DNA from 4 places in the Thioalkalivibrio sp. ALMg9 genome. Region 3 is predicted to be linked to each of the others. Evidence: predicted binding sites of a transcription regulator. Region 3 holds the regulator's gene; each other region holds the start of a gene.
The links. Region 3 encodes sigma-54, which starts transcription at its own class of promoters, with help from an activator protein. Its sites were predicted from a motif close to TGGCANGNTNCNTGCTT; they were not measured.
Positions count from the first base shown of each region.

Region 1: a site for sigma-54 is predicted at 3,903-3,919, ahead of F792_RS0113315 (pilin). Genes of this name have one in related genera too.
Region 2: a site for sigma-54 is predicted at 2,013-2,029, ahead of F792_RS0113160 (CmpA/NrtA family ABC transporter substrate-binding protein). Genes of this name have one in related genera too.
Region 4: a site for sigma-54 is predicted at 1,338-1,354, ahead of F792_RS0100520 (CmpA/NrtA family ABC transporter substrate-binding protein). Genes of this name have one in related genera too.

Region 1 covers NZ_AQYC01000009.1:890,724-896,526, forward strand. Annotated here, with positions in the region: gene mgtE (magnesium transporter) at 1-920, shown strand, start outside; gene mgtE (magnesium transporter) at 931-2,289, shown strand; partial or broken gene F792_RS14250 (IS110 family transposase) at 2,575-3,554, shown strand; gene F792_RS0113315 (pilin) at 3,991-4,422, shown strand; gene F792_RS14335 (hypothetical protein) at 4,575-5,803, shown strand, end outside.
Region 2 covers NZ_AQYC01000009.1:853,812-859,614, forward strand. Annotated here, with positions in the region: gene F792_RS0113150 (ABC transporter permease) at 1-54, shown strand, start outside; gene F792_RS0113155 (sigma-54-dependent Fis family transcriptional regulator) at 253-1,902, shown strand; gene F792_RS0113160 (CmpA/NrtA family ABC transporter substrate-binding protein) at 2,091-3,545, shown strand; gene ntrB (nitrate ABC transporter permease) at 3,549-4,397, shown strand; gene F792_RS0113170 (ABC transporter ATP-binding protein) at 4,427-5,338, shown strand; gene cynS (cyanase) at 5,373-5,803, shown strand, end outside.
Region 3 covers NZ_AQYC01000006.1:132,967-138,769, forward strand. Annotated here, with positions in the region: gene F792_RS0102740 (HAD family hydrolase) at 1-135, shown strand, start outside; gene lptC (LPS export ABC transporter periplasmic protein LptC) at 132-713, shown strand; gene lptA (lipopolysaccharide transport periplasmic protein LptA) at 694-1,233, shown strand; gene lptB (LPS export ABC transporter ATP-binding protein) at 1,230-2,000, shown strand; gene F792_RS0102760 (RNA polymerase factor sigma-54) at 2,089-3,573, shown strand; gene hpf (ribosome hibernation-promoting factor, HPF/YfiA family) at 3,590-3,928, shown strand; gene F792_RS0102770 (PTS sugar transporter subunit IIA) at 3,932-4,399, shown strand; gene hprK (HPr(Ser) kinase/phosphatase) at 4,448-5,479, shown strand; gene rapZ (RNase adapter RapZ) at 5,487-5,803, shown strand, end outside.
Region 4 covers NZ_AQYC01000003.1:85,543-91,345, reverse strand. Annotated here, with positions in the region: gene F792_RS0100530 (IS110 family transposase) at 1-858, opposite strand, end outside; gene F792_RS0100520 (CmpA/NrtA family ABC transporter substrate-binding protein) at 1,534-2,838, shown strand; gene ntrB (nitrate ABC transporter permease) at 2,887-3,825, shown strand; gene F792_RS0100510 (ABC transporter ATP-binding protein) at 3,851-4,651, shown strand; gene nirB (nitrite reductase large subunit NirB) at 4,651-5,803, shown strand, end outside.

The DNA of each region.
Region 1 (5,803 bases), on a different contig from region 3:
CGGACTGGACACTCAAGCGCGCCCTGGCCTTCATCCGCCGCAACGCGGACGAGCACTCCAACAACGTGATCTTCGTGGTCGATCAGGACCGCGTGCTGCTGGCCGCCATACCCATCCGCCACTTCCTGCGCGCCAGCGCCGAAAGCCCGGTACGCGAACTGCTGGGCGAAGCCGACCCGATCACCATCGCGGTCTCCGAACACGCGGTGGAGGCCGCCCGCCGCATCCAGCACTACGACCTGGAGAGCCTGCCGGTGGTCGGCGAGATCGGCGAGCTGCTGGGCGTGGTCACGGTCGACGACGTGATGGACCTGATCGAGGCCGAGTCCACCGAGGACTTCCACAAGCTGGGCTCGGTGGGCACCCTGCCGCTGTCCCCGCAGGAGGCCAGCCCGTTCCTGCTCTATCGCAAGCGCATCGGCTGGCTGCTCGGTCTGGTCGCCTTCAACACCATCGGCGCGCTGATGATCTCCCAGTACGAGGACATCATCGAGGCGGTGGTGGTGCTGGTGTTCTTCCTGCCGCTGCTGATCGCCTCCGGCGGTAACGCGGGCGCGCAGAGCTCCACGCTGATGGTGCGCGCCATGGCCACCGGCGAGGTCACGGCGCGCGACTGGCTCCGGCTTTGGGCCAAGGAGATGGGCGTGTCCCTGACCCTCGGGCTCAGCATGGGTGTCGCGGTATCGCTGGTCGGGCTTTGGCGTGGCGGGCCGGAGATCGCGCTGCTGGTCGCGCTGTCGATGACCATCATCGTCACCGTGGCCAGCATCCTCGGCATGCTGCTGCCGGTGGTCCTGAACAAGTTCCGCCTCGATCCGGCGACCGCCAGCGTACCGCTAGTCACCTCGCTCGCCGACATCGGCGGTATCCTCATCTACTTCACGCTGGCCACCGCCCTGCTCGGCCTGGCAATCCCATAGGACCTCCCGGATGAGCCCGACCGAACCGGATCTCGACACCCTGCCGCAGGCCCTGCAGACCGCGCTGACCGCGCCCACCGCGGAGGCCCTGCAGAGCCTGTGCGCCGAGCACGCGGCGCCGGATCTCTCCGACGCGCTGGAGGCCCTGCCGGCCCAACAGATGGAGGCCTTCTTCCAGCGCCTGGATGTCGAGTGCACGGCGGATATCTACGCCCACCTGGAATCGGATCACCAGTCCCGCGTGTTTCAGGCGCTGGACGACGAGCACGCCAGCCGCCTGGTCGCGGCGCTGTCCTACGATGACGCGGTCTCGGTGATCGACGGGCTGGAGGACGAACAGGCCGAATCCCTGCTGGAGACCCTCCCGGACGAAGACCAGGAGGCCCTGGAGACCCTGCTCGGCTACCCGGAGGAGAGCGCCGGGCGCCTGATGACGCCCGAGTTCGCCACGGTCCAGCCGGACTGGTCGGTGGCCGAGGCGATGGATCACCTGCGCGAACAGAGCGACCTGGCCGAGACCATCAACACCATCTTCGTGGTCACGCCGACCGGCGAGCTGCTCGGCTGGGTGCGCCTCAAAGGACTGCTGCTGTCGCGCCCCACCACCAGCGTGCGCGAGCGCATGAACACCGATGTCGTCAGCATCAGTGCGGAGGAAGACCGCGAAGAGGCCGCCCACCGCATCAGCCATTACGACCTCGACGTCCTCCCGGTGGTCGACGACAACGGCCACCTGCTCGGCATCATCACCGTCGACGACGTGATGGACGTACTGCGCGCCGAGACCACCGAGGACTTCCACCGCATGGCCGCGGTGGGCGATGTCGTGCTCTCGCTGCGCGATGCCAGCATGCAGCTGCTCTACCGCAAGCGCATCGGCTGGCTGGTCATCCTAGTCGCCGTGAACATCCTCTCCGGCCTGGCCATCGCCCACTTCGAAGCGGCCATCGAGACCGTCGTCGCACTGATCTTCTTCCTGCCCATGGTCATCGCCTCCGGCGGCAACGCCGGCGCCCAGGCCTCCACCCTGGTCGTGCGCTCGCTCGCCACCAACGACATCAAGCCCCAGGACTGGTGGCGCCTGGGCGGCAAGGAGATCCTGGTCGCCTCCGCCCTCGGCGCCACCCTGGCCGGCGCCATCTGGCTCTCCGGCAACTGGCTGGGCAGCCTCGAGGTCGCCAACGCCATCGCGCTCGGCATGTTCCTGGTGGTCCTGTTCGGCTCCCTGTTCGGCCTGCTGCTGCCGTTCACCCTCACCCGCCTGGGCGTCGACCCCGCCGTCGCCAGCGCCCCGCTGATCACCTCCGTGGTCGACGTCGTCGGCATCACCATTTACTTCGCCACCGCCGTCGCCATCCTCGGCCTCTAGCTCCCCAGCCCCGGTAGGATGCGATGGGCGCAGCGAATCGCATCAACCCCGCCCCACCCCCAACGCCCGGTGCGTTTCGCCAAGCTCAACGCATCCTTGTGTCTTGCGGTTCACGGATCGCTACCATGAACCGTACCGGGCTCGGGGTAACCCGATCGCATCCTGAGGTCACGAACCTGTTTCGTAGATGGGCCCCTGAGTCCTTTTTCATCTCGAAGTTTGAACGGTATCCAATGCCCCCCGTGAGGGACGGGTGAGGCTGTACGGACAAGGTGAGAGGACGAGATGGCACATATCGGCATTGATGTCAGCAAGAACAAGCTCGACTGTATGTGGATCCGGGATCTGAAGGCGGGCAAGGTCAAGCCCAAGGTGTTCCCGAACCGCCGGGACCAATACCCGGAGCTGCTGCACTGGCTACAGCGCAACACCGGCGAGACGCCCGAGATGCTGCAGGTGTATCTGGAGGCCACCGGCATCTATCACGAACCCCTGGCGTACTGGCTGCATGAGCAGGGCGTTCGCGTCTATGTGCTGAACCCGGCTCAGGTGCGCTTCCATGCCCAGGGCATAGGGGTACGCAACAAGACCGACCGCAAGGACAGCATGATGCTGGCGCGCTACGGCATCGAACGCGCGCCACGACCCTGGCAGCCTGAACCGCCCGAGGTGCGTGAGCTCAAGCGCCTGCTCAGCCGGCTGGAGGCGCTTGAACAGGACATCCGGCGCGAAGGGAACCGCCTGGAGAAGGCGCAGTTCAACGAGGACACCCTGGCCCAGGCATCGATCGACAACGTGCTGCAAGCCCTGCGCGAGGAACACCGCCGGTTACAGCAGCAGATCGATGATCACTTCGACGCGAACGACCATCTGAAGCGGGACCGCATCCCCGGGGTCGGCCCGGTGTTGTCCGCGTCCATGACCGCGACGCTGCGCAGCCGCGTGTTCACCAGCGCCAGGCAGGCGGCGGCGTTCCATGGGTTGGTACCGGTCCAGCCGGAGTCCGGGACCTCGATCCAGCGGCGCCCGCGGCTGGCGAAGGCCGGCTCGGGGCGACTGCGCAAGACGCTCTACATGGCCGCCGTGGTGGCCACCCCCTACAACCCGGACGTGCGGCATCAGTACCACCGGCTCCTGAGGCTGGGAAAGGCCAAGATGTCCGCGCCATCGGGGCGGCCATGCGCAAGCTCCTGCACATCTCCTTCGGCGTGCTCAAGTCGCAAACCCCGTATCAACCCCGTAATGACACGCCTTGCACCTCATAGAGCAAGACGGTATCTACGAACTGCCCCGAACGCGTAGGAGCCGAGCCTCTCGGCAATCACGACCTCACCAACACCCCTCCGCGTCATCCCGGACACCGCACCACCCACCGTCATCCCGGCCGCAGCGCAGCGAAGAGCCGGGATCTCCGCCGTTCGAACACCCCCAAATCACGCACCCGCCATCGACCCCCGCTATGACAACCAGCGGCACCCCAGCCCCAAGGTGACAACTCACGTCACTTACCGTGACCATTTTTGTCACGTGACACACCCAGGAAGCACGCGTGCGTGACTCATGCCACAGACCCCACCGCGCCCGGGCGCCGTTTTCACGCATTCCCGCACTCTTGGCACGCCCAATGCATCTCCCCAGACAGCTGCCCACGGGGTGGCCGGGCCTCCGGCCCAGCTTTTATGACATCAAGGGAGAACGACCATGCAGAAGAAATCCGTCCAACAGGGCTTTACGCTTATCGAACTGATGATCGTGGTGGCGATTATCGGTATCCTCGCCGCTATCGCTCTGCCGGCTTATCAGGACTACACCGCGCGCGCTCAAGCGTCTGAAGGCTTCACCTCCACTGCTGGGATTCGTGCGGACATGGCGGTCTTCCTCTCCGAGCAGGGCTTTCTGCCGGGTGATGGTGACGACACCGAGATCGATAACGCCGTTGACGCTCTTGCCGGCAGGTACTTTTCCGCTGGCGACGTAACCCTTGCCGGATCGGGCGAGTTGCGAGTCACCTTCGATGATGGCGTACACAACGGCAATACGCTGAACATCGATGCTGTCGAAGCGAACGGTCAAATCAGCGAGTGGCAGTGCGGCGGCCTCACCAGCAAGTACCTGCCAGCCGCCTGCCGGTAAACCCGCGTCACAACGCAGTTTGCATAGCGAATCACACGCTATGTACAACAAAAGGGGCCCGCAAGGGCCCCTTTTTTGTAGACGTACGCTCCCCTGACACACGAGAATGGTTACGTCGCTGCAACACCCAGCGCCCCAGACCCGGCCACCCCATGACGAGAAACCAGCAAACGACTCTGTTCCTAGGCCTGGCATCGGTTGTTGCCGCAGCGACCCTCGCCGCATACCTCCCCGGCCTTGCGGCCGGACTGCATTTCGACGATGCGCGCAATCTCGATGAGCTGCGGGAAATCAAGGACATCGGCTCGGCTCTCGCCTTCATTCTGGGAGGAGATTCCGGCCCGCTAGGGCGTCCAATCGCCCTGCTCAGTTTTGCTCTACAACATTCGCACTGGCCGGAAAACGTACGCGCCTTCCATGGCGTCAACATCGCGCTGCACCTTCTGAATGGGCTGCTCCTCGGCCTGCTCGCCTACCAGCTGGCTCGCCTATCGCCTGCGTTCGGCCAACCAGAACGCGCCCGCTGGGCCGCGCTCGGCGTCGCGGCAGTCTGGCTCGCACTGCCGCTACTCGCATCCAGCAGCCTTTTCATCATCCAGCGAATGACCACCTTGGCTGCAACCATGGTCCTTTCCGGATTGCTGATACACCTGCTGGGTCGTCAGCTTTCCGCTGAATCGCCCCGGAAGGGGCTGGCCCTGATGACTCTGGCGGCAGGCGTCGGGATCGGGCTTGGCACGCTGACGAAGGAAAATGCCGCAGTTTACGTGTTGGTGGTCCTAGCGCTCGACCGAACGCTGCTCGCGGGACTCCCGGTAGATCGCGGTTACCGCCTCTGGCGCATTCCCTTCATCATTCTTCCGGCCGTCCTCCTAGTCTTCTACATGCTGGACCGCCTCGTCGGGGGGCTCGACGGGGGTACTGGCATCCGCCACTTCACAAGTCTTGAACGTCTGGCCACGCAGTCGGTAATCCTGCTGGATTATCTACGCCTTATGCTTGTACCGCAGAGTCCTGCGTTCGGCCCATTCCACGACCACTACCCCATCTACGGGGGATGGCCCGCCGGGCTGGCAATTGCACTCACTGGCGGCTGGTTCGCCCTGGCCGCCCTAGCCATCGCCTTCGGCCCCCGCTGGCCGTTCCCCGCGTTTGCGGTACTTTGGTACCTAGCAGCGCATTTTGTTGAGTCAACTTGGCTCCCATTGGAGCTCTACTATGAACACCGGAATTACCTTCCGGCTGTGGGCGTCGTTATTGCGCTCGTCTTTGGGTTAACTCGCCTCCCCGGGCGCCAAAGTATTCTGGCAGGCTCCGCGCTCGGCGCGTATACCGTGGTGCTGCTCTTCGCCCTGGTGCAGGTCACCGCCCTTTGGGGTAA
Region 2 (5,803 bases), on a different contig from region 3:
GACGCCATCTGCGTACGCCTGATCAAGCGCAGCAGCTATCACGCCGAGGGCTGATCCCTCCAGGCCATGCCCGGGCCCGGCCGTTCCTGGCCGGGCCTTTTTGTGCGCCCGCAAAGCGGGCAAGCGCAACCCAACAGTGCAAGGCCCTGCCCCGCCTCGAGGCAACCGCGTCATCCTGACCCTGCCAGACGCCCCCGAACGCCCACCAACACGTCGTTTTCGCACTGGCAGGCTTTCTGCATAACCCACGGCATGGCACTCCACCGCATATCCGATTCGACCCCACCGGACCTGGCCACCCGGGAGCAGGAGATCACCCTGCTGCTGGAGGTTGCCAAGCTCATGGGCCGCTCCGGCGACCCGGATGCCGCGATCTACCGCATCCTCGGGATGATGTCCCAGCTACTGGGGCTCAACCGCGGCCGGGTCCTGTTGCCGGATCCGAACAGCGGCCAGCTGCGCATCCGCCACGCCTACGGCCTGACCGATGCCGAGCGCGACCGCGGCAGCTACAGCCTCGGCGAGGGTGTCACCGGGCGCGTCATGAAGACCGGCCAGATCGCCCTGATCCAGGACATCGACAACGAGCCCGAATACCTCGCGCGCGCCATTGACCGTTCCACCCTGCCGCAGGAGACCGTCGCCTACATCGCCGTGCCCATCGTCCAGGACGAACACGCCATCGGCGTGCTGGGCGTGCACCGGCTGCGACGCCGCTCGCGCCAGTTCCAGGACGACCTGAACCTGCTGCGGGTGATCGCGAGCATGATCGGCCAGGTGCTGCGCATCCACCAGCTGATCGCCGAGCGCACCGCCGAGCTGGTCTCGGAGAACCGCTACCTCAAGAGCGCCCTGGATACCCAGGGCGGGCAGTACGGCATCCTCGGCGAGAGTCCGGCCCTGCGCCATGTCCTCAAGCAGGTCCACCGCATCGCGGACACCCAGGCCACGGTGCTCGTGACCGGGGCCTCCGGCACCGGCAAGGAGAAGATCGCGCGCATGATCCACCGGATCAGCCAGCGCAACGCGAAGCCGTTCATCTCCATCAACTGCGCCGCCATCCCGGCCGACCTGCTGGAATCCGAGCTGTTCGGCCACGAAAAGGGGGCCTTCACCGGTGCCTCCAGCGCCAAGACTGGCAAGATCGCCCTGGCCGACGGCGGCACGCTGTTCCTGGACGAGATCGGCGACATGCCGGAGGCGTTGCAGTCGAAGATCCTGCGTGTACTGCAGGAACGGGTGGTCCAGCCCATTGGCGGCAACCGCGATCTCCCGGTGGACGTGCGCGTCATCGCCGCGACCCACCAGAACCTGCAGGCTGCGGTGAATGCCGGGAATTTCCGGCTCGACCTGTTCTACCGCCTCAACGTGATCCCGCTGCACATGCCGGCCCTGCGCGACCGCGCCAGCGACATCCGCCTGCTCACCCGCCACTTCCTTGACCGCTACACCCACCTGCACGGCTGGAACGTGGTCGTCGACGAGGGCGTGCTGGAACGCCTGGAGGCCTTCGACTGGCCCGGCAACATCCGCCAGCTGGAGAACGTCCTGGAGCGCGCGGTACTGCTGTCCACCGACGGCCGCATCGGCACGCCGCTGATCGACGAGATCCTGCACGAGGAATCCCGCATCAGCCCGTTCGAGGGCGAGGGGCACGGCCTCCGCGACGAGCATGCACCGGCACCATCGCGGCACAACGAGCCCCGAACCCTGCCCTCTCCCGGCGCGTCCTGCACCAGCGCGGTGCGCCCGTATCAGCGCGTGCACGCCACCGAGGCGGAGCGCCTGAAGCGCGCGATCGAACAGACCGGGGGCAACAAGACCCGCGCCGCGATGGACCTGGGCCTGACCCCGCGGCAATTGCGCTATCGCTTGAAAAAGCTCGGCATAGAAACCACTTAGGACCATCGCTCAGACACCAGCGGACCTTTTGTCCGCTTCGTCGACAATGCCGACCAATGGTCCGATCTCCCGGCGCTCGCGCGCCGCCCTGGCGGCCCATTCCCCACGCTTGGCATGGCACCTGCAAAGACCCTCGACATGCGCGGCAACGATGCCCGCATCGATTCGACCCACGAGGAGAGCCGACCATGCCGACCAAGAGTCTTCACGATCCCTTTGACGCCAATGCCGACCTGCGCCACGGCTCCAGCTGCCGCCACGGGCACACCGGCCCGGGCAGCTGCAGCTGCTTCGACACCGCGTCCCCGGACCTGGAAGAGAAACTGGAACGACGCGCCACCCATGAGCCCGTACAGGCCGATGCCCACGCCACCGGCGAGGACCTGAGTGACGAGGCCATGGTCGATCGCGCGGTGGAGAGCGCCATCGTCCGCGGCATGTTCGGCCACAACGAGATCAACCGCCGCCGCTTCCTGCAGATGATCGGGGGCGGCACGGTGGCCGCCGCTCTGGGCTCCATCCTGCCGCTGGACAAGGTCAAGGCCGCAATCAAGGACGGCGGGCCTCTGGAAAAGACCAAGCTGCGCGTCGGCTTCGTCCCGATCACCTGCGCCACGCCGATCATCATGGCCCACCCCATGGGCTTCTACGAGCGCCACGGCCTGGATGTCGACGTGATCAAGACCGCCGGCTGGGCGGTGGCCCGCGACATGTCGCTGTCCGGTGAGTACGACGCCTCGCACATGCTCTCGCCGATGCCGCTGTCGATGACCCTGGGCTCCGGCTCCTCGCGCGAGCACTACATCATGCCGGCGGTTGAGAACATCAACGGCCAGGCCATCACACTGCACAACAAGCACAAGGACAAGCGCGATCCCAAGGACTGGAAGGGTTTCACCTTCGCCGTGCCCTTCGAGTACTCCATGCACAACTTCCTGCTGCGTTACTACGTCGCGGAGCACGGGCTGGATCCCGATCGCGACATCAGCATCCGCGTCGTCCCGCCGCCGGAGATGGTCGCCAACCTGCGTGCCGAGAACGTCGACGGCTACCTGGCCCCCGACCCCTTCAACCAGCGCGCGGTCTGGGACGGCATCGGCTTCATTCACATGCTGACCAAGGAGATCTGGGACGGCCACCCGTGCTGCGCCTTCGCCTGCTCGGCCGCCTTCGCCGACGAGCATCCGAACACCTTCGGTGCCCTGTTCCGCGCGTTGATCGAGGCCACCCAGTACAGCTCGGATATCAACAATCGCGCCGAGATCGCCGAAGCCATCTCCCCGCGTGCCTATCTGAACCAGCCGCAATCGGTGGTCGAGCAGGTGCTGACCGGGCGCTATGCCGACGGCCTGGGCGAGGTCAAGAACGACCCGCACCGGATCGACTTCGACCCCTTCCCCTGGCACTCGATGGCCACCTGGATCCTTACCCAGATGAAGCGCTGGGGCTATGTGGATCGCGACTTCGACTACAACCGCCTGGCGGAAGACGTCTTCCTCGCCAGCGAGTGCGCCGAAGTGATGACCGAGCTGGGCTACGAAGCGCCCAGTGACACCTACAAGAACTTCGAGATCATGGGGAAGGTGTTCGACTACACCGACCCGGAAGGCTATCTCGACAGCTTCGATATCCGCAGGAGCTAAGCCATGTTGAGCAATCTCAACTTCCGGGCGACCGTTCTCTCGCTGGTGATGCTCGTGGTCTTCCTGGGCGTGTGGCAGCTGGCCACCGCCCCGGAGGTCATCGCGCCACAACAGGGCGAGCTGAGCGAATACGAACAGCTGATGGGGGGCGGGGCCGATCGCAGTTCCAGCAGCGGCATCCCGGCCCCCACCCAGGTGTTCAGCCACGCCTTCGGCGAACTGAGCAACCCATTCTACGACGCGGGCCCGAACGACAAGGGGATCGGCATCCAGCTGGCCTACTCGATCTACCGGGTCCTGCTGGGCTTTGCCCTGGCCGCGCTGATCGCCATTCCGCTCGGCTTCGTGATTGGCATGTCGCCGCTACTGAACAAGGCGTTCGATCCGTACATCCAGATCCTCAAGCCGATCTCGCCACTGGCCTGGATGCCGCTCGCCCTGTTCGTGATCCGCGACTCGAACATGTCGGCGATCTTCGTGATCTTCATCTGCTCGATCTGGCCGATGCTCGTGAACACCGCCTACGGCGTCGCCTCGGTGCGCAATGACTGGCTGAACGTCGCCAAGACCCACCAGCTGTCGAACCTGCGCACCGCGTTCACGGTCATCCTGCCCGCCGCGGCGCCGACCATCCTCACCGGCATGCGCATCTCCATCGGCATCGCCTGGCTGGTCATCGTCGCCGCAGAGATGCTCGTGGGCGGCACCGGCATCGGCTACTACATCTGGAACGAGTGGAACAACCTCGACCTCGCCAGCGTGATCTTCGCGATCATCATGATCGGCATCGTCGGCTTCCTGCTGGATGCCTCCCTCGCCCAGGCCACCAAATTCGTGCGCTACGCCGACTGAGTCAGCGTGGCCCCAAAAGGAGACCAATCATGAGCAAGGGATTCCTCGAGATCGAGAACCTGAGCCAGCGCTTCCCGCAGCCCGATTCCAGCGACCTGATGACCGTGTTCGAGGGCGTGGACGTGACCATCAACAAGGGCGAGTTCGTCTGCCTGATCGGTCACTCCGGCTGCGGCAAGTCCACCATCCTGAACGTTCTCGCCGGCCTGGCCACACCCACCGACGGCAACGTGATCATGGACAATAAGGAGATCACCGGACCCAGCCTCGACCAGGGCGTGATCTTCCAGAACCACAGCCTGCTGCCGTGGCTGTCGGCGCGCGACAACGTGATGTTCGCGGTGCGCGCCCGCTGGCCGAACTGGAGCAAGGCGAAACGCCTGGAACACGCCGAGCGCTACCTGCACATGGTCGGGCTGGATCACGCCATGGACCGCAAGCCCGCGCAGCTCTCCGGCGGCATGCGCCAGCGCGTCGGCATCGCCCGGGCCTTCGCCATCGAACCCAAGCTGCTGCTGATGGACGAGCCCTTCGGGGCCCTGGACGCCCTGACCCGCGGGGTCATCCAGGAGGAGCTGCTGAAGATCTGGTCGGAGACCCACCAGACCGTGTTCATGATCACCCACGACGTCGACGAGGCGATCTTGCTCGCCGACCGCGTGCTGCTGATGACCAACGGGCCGCATGCCCAGGTCGCCGAGTCAGTGAAGATCGACATCCCGCGGCCGCGGGAACGCGCCACTTTGCACCAGAACGACGCCTACTACCCGATCCGCAACCACCTGGTCGACTTCCTCGTGAACGGCGCCAAGGAGATGTCGGCCAAGGCCCAGGCGGCCGCCGCCCGCGGCGACAACCCGCGCCACAGCCCGCGCATCGTCAACCCGGCCAAGCCCGAGGCCAGTCCGGAACCCGGCCCGCGCATGGTTCGCGCGGTCTGACCCCAGTCCATCCATCGCATTCAAGGAGCACATGATGAGTCTCAGCAAGAGCGCCATGACCACCACCATCCTCGAGGCCAAGGAGAACCGCGGAACTACCTGGGCCGCGATCGCCGAGGCCACCGGACTGCACGAGGTCTACGTGACCTCCGCCTGCTACGGCATGAACCACCTGGAGGGCGACCAGGCCGACAAGCTGGCCACCTTCATCGGGCTCGGCCCGGAGGTCTCGCAGGCGCTTCAGGCCTTCCCGCACAAGACCTGGGACAAGACCATCCCCACCGACCCGGTGATCTATCGCTTCTACGAGGCGATCAACGTCTACGGCGACACCATGAAGGCGCTGATTCACGAAAAGTTCGGTGACGGCATCATGAGCGCCATCGACTTCAGCATGGACATCGACAAGGTCGAGGACCCGAAGGGCGACCGCGTGAAGATCACCTGGAACGGCAAGTTCCTGCC
Region 3 (5,803 bases):
CCGCTGGTGCGCCAGCATGCCCAGTGGGTGACCGAAGCCCATGGTGGGCGCGGGGCCGTGCGCGAGGCCTGCGAGGGCCTGCTGGCCGCGCAGGACCGGCTCGACGCGCTGTTCGAGACCTACCTGAACGGATGAGCCGCAGGATTCGCAGCCGACTCGGATGGACCCTGGCCGTGCTCGCATTCGCGACCGTGCCCCTGGCGCAGGCTGAGGTAAGCCCGCCCGAGGGCGAGGTCACGCTGCAGATTGACGGCTTCACCCTGCATGCCACCGGCGACGACGGCGAACTGAGCCATCGTCTGCGCGGCACCCGCCTGCGCGAGTTTGGACGTGACGGCCCCCAGTGGGTGGACGACCCGGACCTCGACCTGTTCGCCGAAGGCGGTATCGAATGGCGCTGGACTGCCCCCGCCGCGCTGCATCAACCGGCCGCCGCGACCCTGGACCTGGTGGGCCCCACCCACGGCGTACAGCCGCCCCGCGGCGAACGCGTGGAGACCCTCATCGATTCGCGGGATGTTCGCGTCGCCACCGACACCATGGTCGCCACTTCGGATGCCCTTTCCACCCTGAACCAGCCGGGCCTGTTCCAGCGCGGCACCGGTCTGCGCGTGGACTCGCGAGGGGATACCATAGAGTTGTTCCATGACGTGTACTCGCTCTACAGCGAGACGAGCGAGGAGGATCCCGCGCATGACCCCGAATCCCCATAGCCTTCGCCACCGTCCGGGCCAACCGGGTGCCCGCGTGGCGGCGCTCCTGCTGCTCGTGCTGCTGGCCACGCCCGCGTTCGCCCAGCAGGGCTCGGGCCCGGCGCTGCCGGTGGAGATCACTGCCGACCGCGCGGAGATGGACGAACGCCAGGGGCTGGGGACCTACACCGGCGACGTGATCGTGATCCGCGGCGACATGACCCTGGAGGCCGACAAGGTCTACGTGCGCACCCGCGATCGCCGCCCCTACGAGATGGAGGCCCACGGCGAGCCGGCACGCCTGGAATCACCCGATCCGGAAACCGGAGAGATGCGCATTGCCACCGCCCTGCGCATCGACTACCTGCTGAACGAAGACCGCATGATCCTCACCGACCAGGCCCATGTGATCACCACCAGCGAGGAGGCGCGCGGCAAGCGCATCACCTACGACCTGACGACCGACGTGATCGAGGCCGAACGCGGCGAAGGCGACAGCGAGCGCGTGCGCATCACCATCCAGCCGCGCGACGACGAATGAACGCCACCGCCCCCAGCCCATCCGCCACACCGGCACAAACCAACGACCGCCTGATCGGACGCGAGCTGACCAAGCGCTACGGCCAGCGCACGGTGCTGGACCAGGTGGACGTCGACCTCGCGCCCGGCGAGGTGGTCGGCCTGCTGGGCCCGAACGGGGCCGGCAAGACCACCTGCTTCTACAGCCTGGTCGGGCTGATCCGCCCCAATACCGGACGCATCACCCTGGGCGAACGCGATATCACCCGCGCCCCCATCCATGTGCGCGCGCGCGCCGGCCTCGGCTACCTGCCGCAGGAGGCCTCGATCTTTCGCCGCCTGAGCGTGTGGGACAACCTCCAGGCCGTGCTCGAGCTGCGCCCCGGACTCGATCGCCACGAGCGCCGGCGCATTGGCGATGCGCTGATCGAGGAGTTCCAGCTCGAGACCGTGCGCCACAGCCCGGGCATCGCGCTGTCCGGTGGGGAACGGCGCCGGGCCGAGATCGCCCGCGCCCTCGCCGGGGATCCGCGCTTCATCTGTCTGGACGAGCCCTTCGCCGGGGTGGACCCGATCTCGGTGGGCGACATCCAGGACGTGATTCGGCATCTCGCCCAGCGCGGCATCGGCGTACTGATCTCCGATCACAACGTGCGCGAGACCCTCGGCATCTGCCACAGGGCCTATATTCTAAGCGAAGGCCGCCTGCTGGCCGCCGGGACACCGGACGAGCTGCTGGCCGATCCCCAGGTGCGCCGGGTCTATCTCGGCGAGAACTTCCGCCTGTGAAAGCGCCCCATATGCGGCCCGGTCGGTGCACAAACCACAAGGCAGGCTTTAAGATTCCATCAATGCCAACCCTCGCCCCGCATACCCGATGCTGAAACCCGGCCTGAATCTGCAGCTGGGTCAAACGCTGACCATGACCCCGCAACTGCAGCAGGCGATCCGCCTGTTGCAGCTGTCCACGCTCGAGCTCCAGGTGGAGATCCAGCAGGCGCTGGAGAGCAACCCCATGCTCGAACAGGTCGAGGACGAAGATGCCGAGGCCGACACCGAGCGCCTGAACCAGGACGGCGAGCTGGTGGAAGGCGATCGCATGGAGGCCACCACCACCAGCGACGACGTGATCCCCGAGGAACTGACGACCGACAGCCGCTGGGACGACATCTACGAGCCGGCCCCGACGCCCAACAAGGGCGTGGATGACCGCGACCCGCTGGAAAACACCAGCGACGACGACGGTGAGGGCCTGCAGGATCACCTGCTGTGGCAGCTGCATCTGAGCCATCTGACACCGCGCGACCAGCGCATCGGGGCGGCCCTGATTGACGCCATCAGCCCCGACGGCTATCTCGAGGGTGACCTGGAAACCCTGGCCGAGACCATCAGCCGAGGCGAGGATGAAACCGTCGGCGTCGACGAGGTCGAGGCAGTGCTCCACTGGATTCAGCAGTGCGACCCGCTGGGGGTCGGCGCGCGCAACCTGCGGGAGTGCCTGGAGATCCAGCTACGCGAACTGGCCCCGGACGCCCCGGCCCGCGAGGCCGCACGGGCGATCCTGGAACACGGCATGGACAGCCTGGGCAAGCGCGACTACAAGGCCCTGCAGCGCCAGTCCGGCGTACGCGACCCGGACGAACTGGCCCGCGCACTGGATCTGATCCGCACCCTGAACCCGCGCCCCGGCGCACAGATCAGCTCCGCCACCTCGGAATACGTGGTCCCGGATGTCTACGTGCGCCACACCACCGAGGGCTGGCGCGTGGAGCTGAATCCGGAGATCGCACCGCGCATCCGCATCAACGACCTCTACGCCGGCATGGTGCGCCAGGTCTCGGATGCCCGCGACAGCGCCTTTATGCGCGATCAGCTGCAGGAGGCACGCTGGTTCCTGAAGAGCCTGCACAGCCGCAACGACACACTGCTGCGGGTCGCCGAGGCGATCGTCCACCGCCAGCAGGGCTTTCTCGAGCATGGCGACGTCGCGATGCAGCCATTGATCCTGCGCGACATTGCCGAGACCCTGGAGATGCACGAATCGACCATCTCGCGGGTTACCACGCAGAAATACATGCACACCCCGCGCGGGGTCTTCGAGTTCAAGTATTTCTTCTCCAGCCATGTCGGCACGAACGATGGCGGCGAGTGTTCCGCCACCGCCATCCGTGCCATGATTCGCGAATTGATTGGCGACGAACCCCCGAACAAGCCGCTCAGCGATGCCCGGCTCGCCCAGGTCCTGTCGGACCGGGGCATCAACGTAGCGCGCCGCACCGTGGCCAAGTACCGCGAGGCGATGCACATCCCTTCATCCAGCGAACGCCGGCAGATGGCCTCGATGCCCACCGGCAGCAAGTAACCAAGGAGTCCTGACCATGCAGATCAACCTGACCGGCCACCACGTGGACATCACCGACGCCCTGCGCGACTACGTCAACGAGAAATTCGCGAAGCTGGAGCGCCACTTCGACAAGGTCATCGACGTCCACGTCGTGCTGACCCACGAGAAGACCCGGAATCAGCACAACCAGGCCGAAGCGAATCTCCAGGTCAGCGGCAATCACATCCACGCCGAGGCCTCTCACGAGGACATGTATGCCGCGATCGACGCGCTGATCGACAAAGTCGACCGTCAGCTGATCAAGCACAAGGAAAAGGTCAAGGACCACCACCGCGCCGAAGGTGCCCAGCGCAACCGCGAGCAGGCCTCCTGATCCATGACGATTGCCGAGTTGATCACCTCCGAGCGCATTGGCCTGCAACCCGAGTGCTCCAGCCAGAAACGGGCCCTGGAGGCCCTGGCGGACCTCCTCGCCGGCGGAGGTGACGGCACGGGACCGGGGAGCAACGCGATCTTCGAGGCCTTGTCCGCGCGCGAAAAACTCGGATCCACCGGTCTCGGCCATGGGGTTGCGATTCCCCATGGCCGCCTGGCCGATCTCGAGGCGCCGCGCGTGGCCGTGCTGCGCCTGGAAAAGGGCGTCGACTTCGACGCCATGGATCACGAGCCGGTCGATATCCTGATCGCACTGCTGGTCCCGGAGGCCGCCACCGGCGACCATCTCGACCTGCTGGCCCAGCTCGCCCGCGGCCTGTCGCAGCCAGACACCATCGGAGCGCTGCGCCGGGCCGGGGACGCGGCGGCCCTGGAACAGGAACTCGTGCGCCGCTTCAGCGAGGACTAAGCCCGTGGAACCCGCCTCCAGCCGCGATTCCGGCGCGCAGCGTCTGCCATGAACGAGGCGCTGGGAGAAGGCGGGATCGCCCGCGACATCAACGTGGAGAGCCTGATCCAGGCCATGGGAAACCGCCTGGATCTTCGCTTCGTGCACGGCGAACATGCAGCACCCGACCGCAAGCTGGTCGGCGACGACGGGGACGACCTGCCGCTGGCCGGCCATCTCAACCTGATCCGGCCCAACCGCATCCAGATCATCGGCGACTTCGAGGCCCGCTACATCTCCAGCCTCAGCGCCACCCAGTGCAACGACCTGATCCTGGAGATGGCCCGCACCGGGACCACCGCGGTGATCTTCGCCGAGGACACCTGTCCGTTCTCGGAGATGCCCGACGCCCCGCAGGAGGCGCTGCCGCTGATCCTGTGCTCCAGCACCAGCAGCCACGAGATTATCTCGCTGCTGCGCTATTTCCTGCAGCAGCGCCTGGCCCATTTCGAGGTGCGCCACGGCGTGTTCATGGAGATCCTCGGGATCGGGGTGCTGATCAGCGGCGCCTCCAGCGTCGGCAAGAGCGAGGTCGCACTGGAACTGATCTCGCGCGGGCATCGCCTGATCGCCGACGATGCCCCCGAATTCGCGCGCATTGCGCCCGACATCGTGCGCGGCCACTGCCCGGCCCTGCTCCAGGACCTGCTCGAGGTGCGCGGTCTTGGGGTGCTCAACATCCGCGCCATGTACGGCGATTCCGCGATCAAGGGCGGCAAGTACCTGCGCCTGATCATCGACCTACGCGATCATGGCGAACCCTCGCCGGTCCCCGATGACCGGCTGAACGGGCGCCGCGGCGAGATCGATATCCTCGGCCTGCGCGTCCCCTTGATCAGCCTGCCGATCGCGCCGGGGCGTAACATCGCGGTGATGATCGAGGCGGCCGTGCGCAACCACATGCTGCACATGCAGGGCTATATCGCTGGCGACGACCTGCGCGCACGCCAGCGCCGCCAGATGAGCGGCGAGACGGAGGAGCCGCCCTACCATCGCGCGGTGCCCGCCACTACGGTCCCCAACCCGGACCCGGAGGGCTGAATCGGCCATGCGCCTGCTAATCGTCAGTGGCCTGTCCGGGTCCGGCAAGACCGTGGCCCTGCACACCCTAGAGGATGCCGGCTACTTCTGCGTCGACAACCTCCCGCTGCCGCTGCTGCCGGACCTGATCGATCAGGTCCGGCAGGGCCACTACGACACCGAGACCGACCGCCATCTGGCCGTGGGCGTGGATGTGCGCAGCGGCCTGGAGGCCCTGGAGGGGTTCTCCGATCTCCTGGCGCAACTACGGGCGGACGGGGTGCAGGTGGAGGTCCTGTTCCTGCAGGCGGCCAGCGAGGTGCTGCTGCGGCGCTACCACCTGAC
Region 4 (5,803 bases), on a different contig from region 3:
CAAGGCGTTCAGTGCCTGGGTCGTCGCCAGGCCACGGTCCAGGCAGCGCTGGTAGTAGTCGCTCCAGGCGGCTTTCGACTTGGCCTGCATCGCGGCCAGATAGAGCAGCCGTCGCAACTCTGGATCGCCCTGTTTGGTGAGTTTGCGCTGCCCCCGTTTCGTGCCGGAGTCGCGTATGCGGACATCCAACCCCAGGAAGGCAACGAACGCATCACCGCTGCGGAAGGCGCCGCGATGGAACGCCATCGTCAAGCCGGTGGCGGTGAGCGGGCCCACACCCTCGATCTGCTGGCAGCGTCGGGCGTGATCCGACCAGCCGGCGCGACCGACCGTCTCGCGCAGCACACGCTGGAGGACAGCGTCCAGCCGACCGATCTCCCGGAGCAGATCCTTCAGATTGGACTGCAGTTCGGGTACGCCTCGCAGGCTCTGCTCCAGCATGACCCGTGCCCGCACCAGCGTGGCACGCCGGCGCAGCAGCTTTTGCAGGGTCCGGTAGCCCTCGGGTGGCGGTGTCCAGGGGCGCAGTTCGTCCTGTTCGCGTTGCAGATAACGCACCAGAAGCCGAGCATCCCCGGCATCGGTCTTGGCCCGGCCACCGATGCTCTCGCGGTAGCGATTGAGGCGATAGCCATTAATCAGATACACCCGGTGGCCCTGATGATGAGCCTCCAGCGCCAGGGCCAAGTGATAGTCGTTGGTGGCTTCCAGGGCAAAGTCGGCCGGACCCTCCAAGCCACGGACCCACCGGCGGATCGCCGGGAGCTCGTTGGGACACGGCTGTGCGGTTTCACCGTCGATGCTGATCCACAACTCGGCCTTGCCGACATCGACCCCGATCCGATGCGTTGCCATCATCACACCTCCCGAGCTAGCTTGGAGTTGTCTGTCGGGGCCTCACCGAACGCTGGCTTGCCATCTATCGTCGGTCCCGTGCCGATCGATTCCTTATCGGCGTTTAAGGTGAGGGGTGGGACGAATTCTCCTACCGTCTGTGCCACAGGCCAGATGCCGGCCTCGTCCCTCCACCCCGACAGACCCTTTCTAGGCCTGCCGGGGTTAAACATACAAGCCGCCTTGGCGGCGAAGCCCCTGCCAAAGTCCGGCGCGGGCAGGGGCTTCGCCGCCAAGGCGGCTCCTACGGCGGGTTAGGTCGCCCTCTGGCAGCGCACTATTGCAGGTCAACTGCACCGCAAGTGCGCCCCAGGCTGGTGCCTCAGGGATTGTCTTCCGGACTTCGGGCTTCCCGCAAGCGTTCGACCCGGTGTTCGAAACCATCCGATTTTTCCGCGCCACGTGGCGATTGTTTCCCGCAGGGTCGCCTAGCAACGGCTAATTGGCACACCTCCTGCAGGAGGATGGGCAAGACGAGCCAACGGCGGTTCGTCGCCTGACAACAGGGAGACCCGATGACCGGGGCTCCCGTGAGACTGGACAAAGGCGTCCATCACCCGGCTGCACAAGCGGCCGGGCTGATGCGACGCCTTTTTTCGTTTTTGGGATGTGTTTGCTGACAAGGGGAGTGAACCCGTAATGACCGATCAAACGAACGACACGAAGAACACCTCCGGCCTGTCGCGCCGGCGTTTCCTGGGCGGCATGGCCGCCGGAATCGGCGCCACGGCAATGGGCCTTTCGGGCGCGGCGCCCTGGGGCTATGCGAAGGCCGGCAATGGCAAGCCGGAGACCACCGAGGCGAAGCTCGGCTTCATCGCTCTGACGGATGCCGCACCGCTGTTCATTGCGTTGGAGAAGGGCTTTTTCGCCGCTCACGGCATGCCCGATGTGCAGGTGCTGAAGCAGTCCTCCTGGGGCACGGTGCGCGACAACCTGGATCTGGGGTCGCAACGCGGCGGAATCGATGGCTCGCACATCCTCACGCCAATGCCCTACCTGATCCATCGCCGGGGCACGCCGATGACGATCCTCGCGCGACTGAACCTGGCCGGGCAGTGCATCTCGGTCGGGGACGAGTACGCGGACCTGAAGGTCGGCACCGACACCACGGAGTTCAAGGGCGCCCTGGCCGAGAAGGCCGCCGGCGGTGACGACATTCGTGCGGCGATGACCTTCCCGGGCGGGACCCATGATCTGTGGATCCGCTACTGGATGGCCGCCGGCGGGATCGATCCGGACCGCGACATCGCCACCATCGTGGTCCCGCCGGCGCAGATGGTTGCCAACATGCGCGTCGGGTCCATGGACACCTTTTGTGTCTGCGAGCCGTGGAACATGCAGCTGATCAATCAGGGCATCGGCTACACCGCCAACACCACCGGCGAACTGTGGCACAACCACCCGGAGAAGGCGCTGGGCATGCGTGCCGACTGGGTGGAGGCTCATCCGAACGCGGCGCGCGCCCTGACCATGGCGGTGATGGAGGCGCAGATGTACTGCGAGGACCCGGTGAACAAGGAGGAGGTCGCCGAGATCTGCTCGCGCCGGCGCTACATCCACGCCCCGTACGGCGACATCATCGACCGCATGCAGGGGAACTTCGACTACGGCACCGGACGCGTGGTCGAGGATCACCCCGACCAGATGCGCTACTGGAAGGACCAGGCCTCCTACCCGTTCAAGAGCCACGACTTGTGGTTCCTCACCGAGGACATCCGCTGGGGCTATCTGCCGCCGGACCTGGACATGCCGGCGCTGGTGGACGAGGTGAACCGCGAGGACATCTGGCGCGAGGCCGCCGAGGCGCTCGGCATCGACGGCGCCGACATCCCCGAGTCCACCTCGCGCGGCAAGGAAACGTTCTTCGACGGCAAGGTCTTCGACCCGGAGAACCCGCAGGCCTATCTCGACAGCCTGGACATCAAGGCGCTCGCGTCCTGACGCGTTGCCCGACTGACCCCCGAACAAACGATTCAAGAGGATTTCGCGATGAGTGCCATTCTCGACCGCACCCTGACCTTTGGCTCCGGGCGCGAACGCCCGGCGGCCGACGCGTCGCCCACCCGGCCCGTGGCCCGGAAGGCCACCACCATTGCGGCCAGGCCCCAGCCGCGCCCCGGGGCAGATCCCGGGGCCTGGGCCCGGCGCCTGCGCAATACTGCCGCGGTCGTGGTGCCGCCGGTGGTCGTCACGGCGCTTTTTTTGCTTATCTGGGAGATGATGGCGTCCTCCCCGGGAGCCGTGTTGCCCGCCCCGAGCCAGGTGATTACCGACACCTGGGAACTGATCGTCAATCCCTTCTATGACTACGGCGGTAACGACGTCGGCATGGCCTGGCAGTTGCTGGCCAGCCTGGAGCGCGTGGCCTACGGCTATGCGCTGGCGGTAGTCGCCGGTATCGGCCTGGGCGTGCTGGTGGGCCAGTCCACCTGGGCGATGCGCGGACTCGACCCGCTGTTCCAGGTCCTGCGTACCGTGCCGCCTCTGGCCTGGCTGCCGATCTCGCTGGCCGCGTTCCAGGCCAGCAATCCGTCGGCGATCTTCGTGATCTTCATCACCGCGATCTGGCCGATCATCATCAACACCTCCGTCGGTATCCGGAATATCTCGCAGGACTACGTGAACGTGGCCCGCGTGCTGCGCCTGAACGGCTTCGAGTACTTCACCAAGATCATGCTCCCGGCCGCCGCGCCGTATGTCTTTTCCGGTTTGCGCATCGGGATCGGTCTCGCCTGGCTGGCGATCGTGGCCGCCGAGATGCTGATCGGTGGTGTTGGCATCGGCTTCTTTATCTGGGATGCCTGGAACGCCTCCATGCTCAGCGACATCGTGCTCGCGCTCGTCTACGTCGGCCTGGTCGGGTTCTTCCTCGACCGTCTGGTTGCCATCGTCGGCAACTGGGTTACCCGTGGCACGCAGGCCGGCTGAGCCGGCCCCTTACAGGAGAAACATCATGACCAGCTATCTCTCCATCGAACATGTCCACAAGACCTTTGGTGAAGGGCCTTCGGCTACCGAGGTGCTGCGCGACGTCGACCTGCACGTGGACCGCGGCGAGTTCATCTCCATCATCGGCCACTCCGGCTGCGGCAAGTCGACGGTGCTCAACATCGTCGCCGGGTTGCTGGAGACCAGCACCGGCGCGGTGATCCTGGACGGGCGTGAAGTGAGCAAGCCGGGACCGGATCGCAGCGTGGTGTTCCAGAACCACTCGCTGCTGCCCTGGCTGACGGTGCGCGACAACGTCGCCCTGGCGGTGGACAAGACCTTCAAGGGCACCAAGTCGGCGGCCGAGCGTCGCGAGTGGATCCTGCAGACGCTGGAGATGGTCGGCATGGGCCACGCACTCGACAAGCGCCCGGACGAAATCTCCGGAGGCATGAAGCAGCGTGTCGGCATCGCCCGGGCACTGGCGATGGAGCCGAAGGTACTGCTGATGGACGAGCCGTTCGGTGCGCTGGACGCGCTGACCCGGGCCCACCTGCAGGATGAGGTGATGCGCATCCAGTCGGATCTGGGCAACACCGTGCTGATGGTCACCCACGACGTGGACGAGGCCGTGCTGCTGTCCGACCGCATCGTGATGATGACCAACGGCCCGGCCGCGACCATCGGCGAGATCCTGGAGATTGACCTGCCCAAACCGCGCGAGCGTCTGGCGATGGCCGACAACCCGCAGTACAACCACTACCGGGCCGAAGTCCTGCGCTTCCTCCACGAGCGTCACAAGAACCCGGAAGCGGAGGCTGCGTAATGAACACGTCAAACGACAAGCCGCGGCTGGTCCTGATCGGCAATGGCATGGCCGGGATGCGCACGGTCGAGGATCTGCTGAAGCTCAAGCCCGACATGTACGACATCACCGTGTTCGGCGCCGAGCCCTGGGGCAACTACAACCGCATCATGCTCTCGCCGGTGCTGGCCTCGGAGAAGACCGTCGACGAGATCATGCTGAACGACGATGCCTGGTATGCCGAGCACGGGATCACCCTGCACAAGGGCAAGCGCGTCGAGCGGATCGACCGCGTCGGTCGTCGGGTGATCGCCGAGGACGGCACCGAGGCGCCGTATGACCGGCTGCTGCTGGCGACCGGCTCGGATCCGGTGATGATCCCGATTCCGGGTGCCGATCTCGACGGCGTGGTGGGCTTTCGCGACATCCACGATGTCGACGCGATGCTGGCCTCCAGCCGTGAGCATCGGCGAGCGGTGGTCATCGGCGGTGGCTTGCTGGGGCTGGAGGCCGCGAACGGCCTGATGCGCCAGGGCATGGACGTGACCGTGGTGCATCTGATGGATCACCTGATGGAGCGCCAGCTGGACCCCGCGGCGTCCGGCATGCTGCGCGCCTCGCTGGAGGAGCGCGGCATGGACTTTCGCATGGCGCACCAGACCCAGGCGATCCTCGGGGACGAGCGGGTCACCGGCGTGCGCTTTGCCGATGGCAGCGAGGTCGACACCGATCTCGTGGTGATGGCGGTCGGCATCCGCCCGAATACCGCGCTGGCCGAGTCCGCCGGGCTGCACTGTGAGCGCGGTGTGGTAGTGAACGACACGATGCAGACGTATGACCCGGCGATCTACGCGGTCGGGGAGTGCGTGCAGCATCGCGGCACGACCTATGGCCTGGTCGCGCCGCTGTGGGAACAGGCCAAGGTCTGCGCCAATCACCTCGCGGAGTACGGCATTGGGCGCTACGAGGGCTCGATGACCTCGACCAAGCTCAAGGTGACCGGGATCGACCTGTTCTCCGCCGGCGACTTCACCGGTGACGAGACCACCGAGGATCTGGTGTTCCAGGACGCCGCGCGCGGCGTCTACAAGCGCCTGGTGCTGAAGGACAATCGCATCCAGGGCGCGGTGCTCTACGGCGACACCCTGGATGGCTCCTGGTACTTCCAGTTGA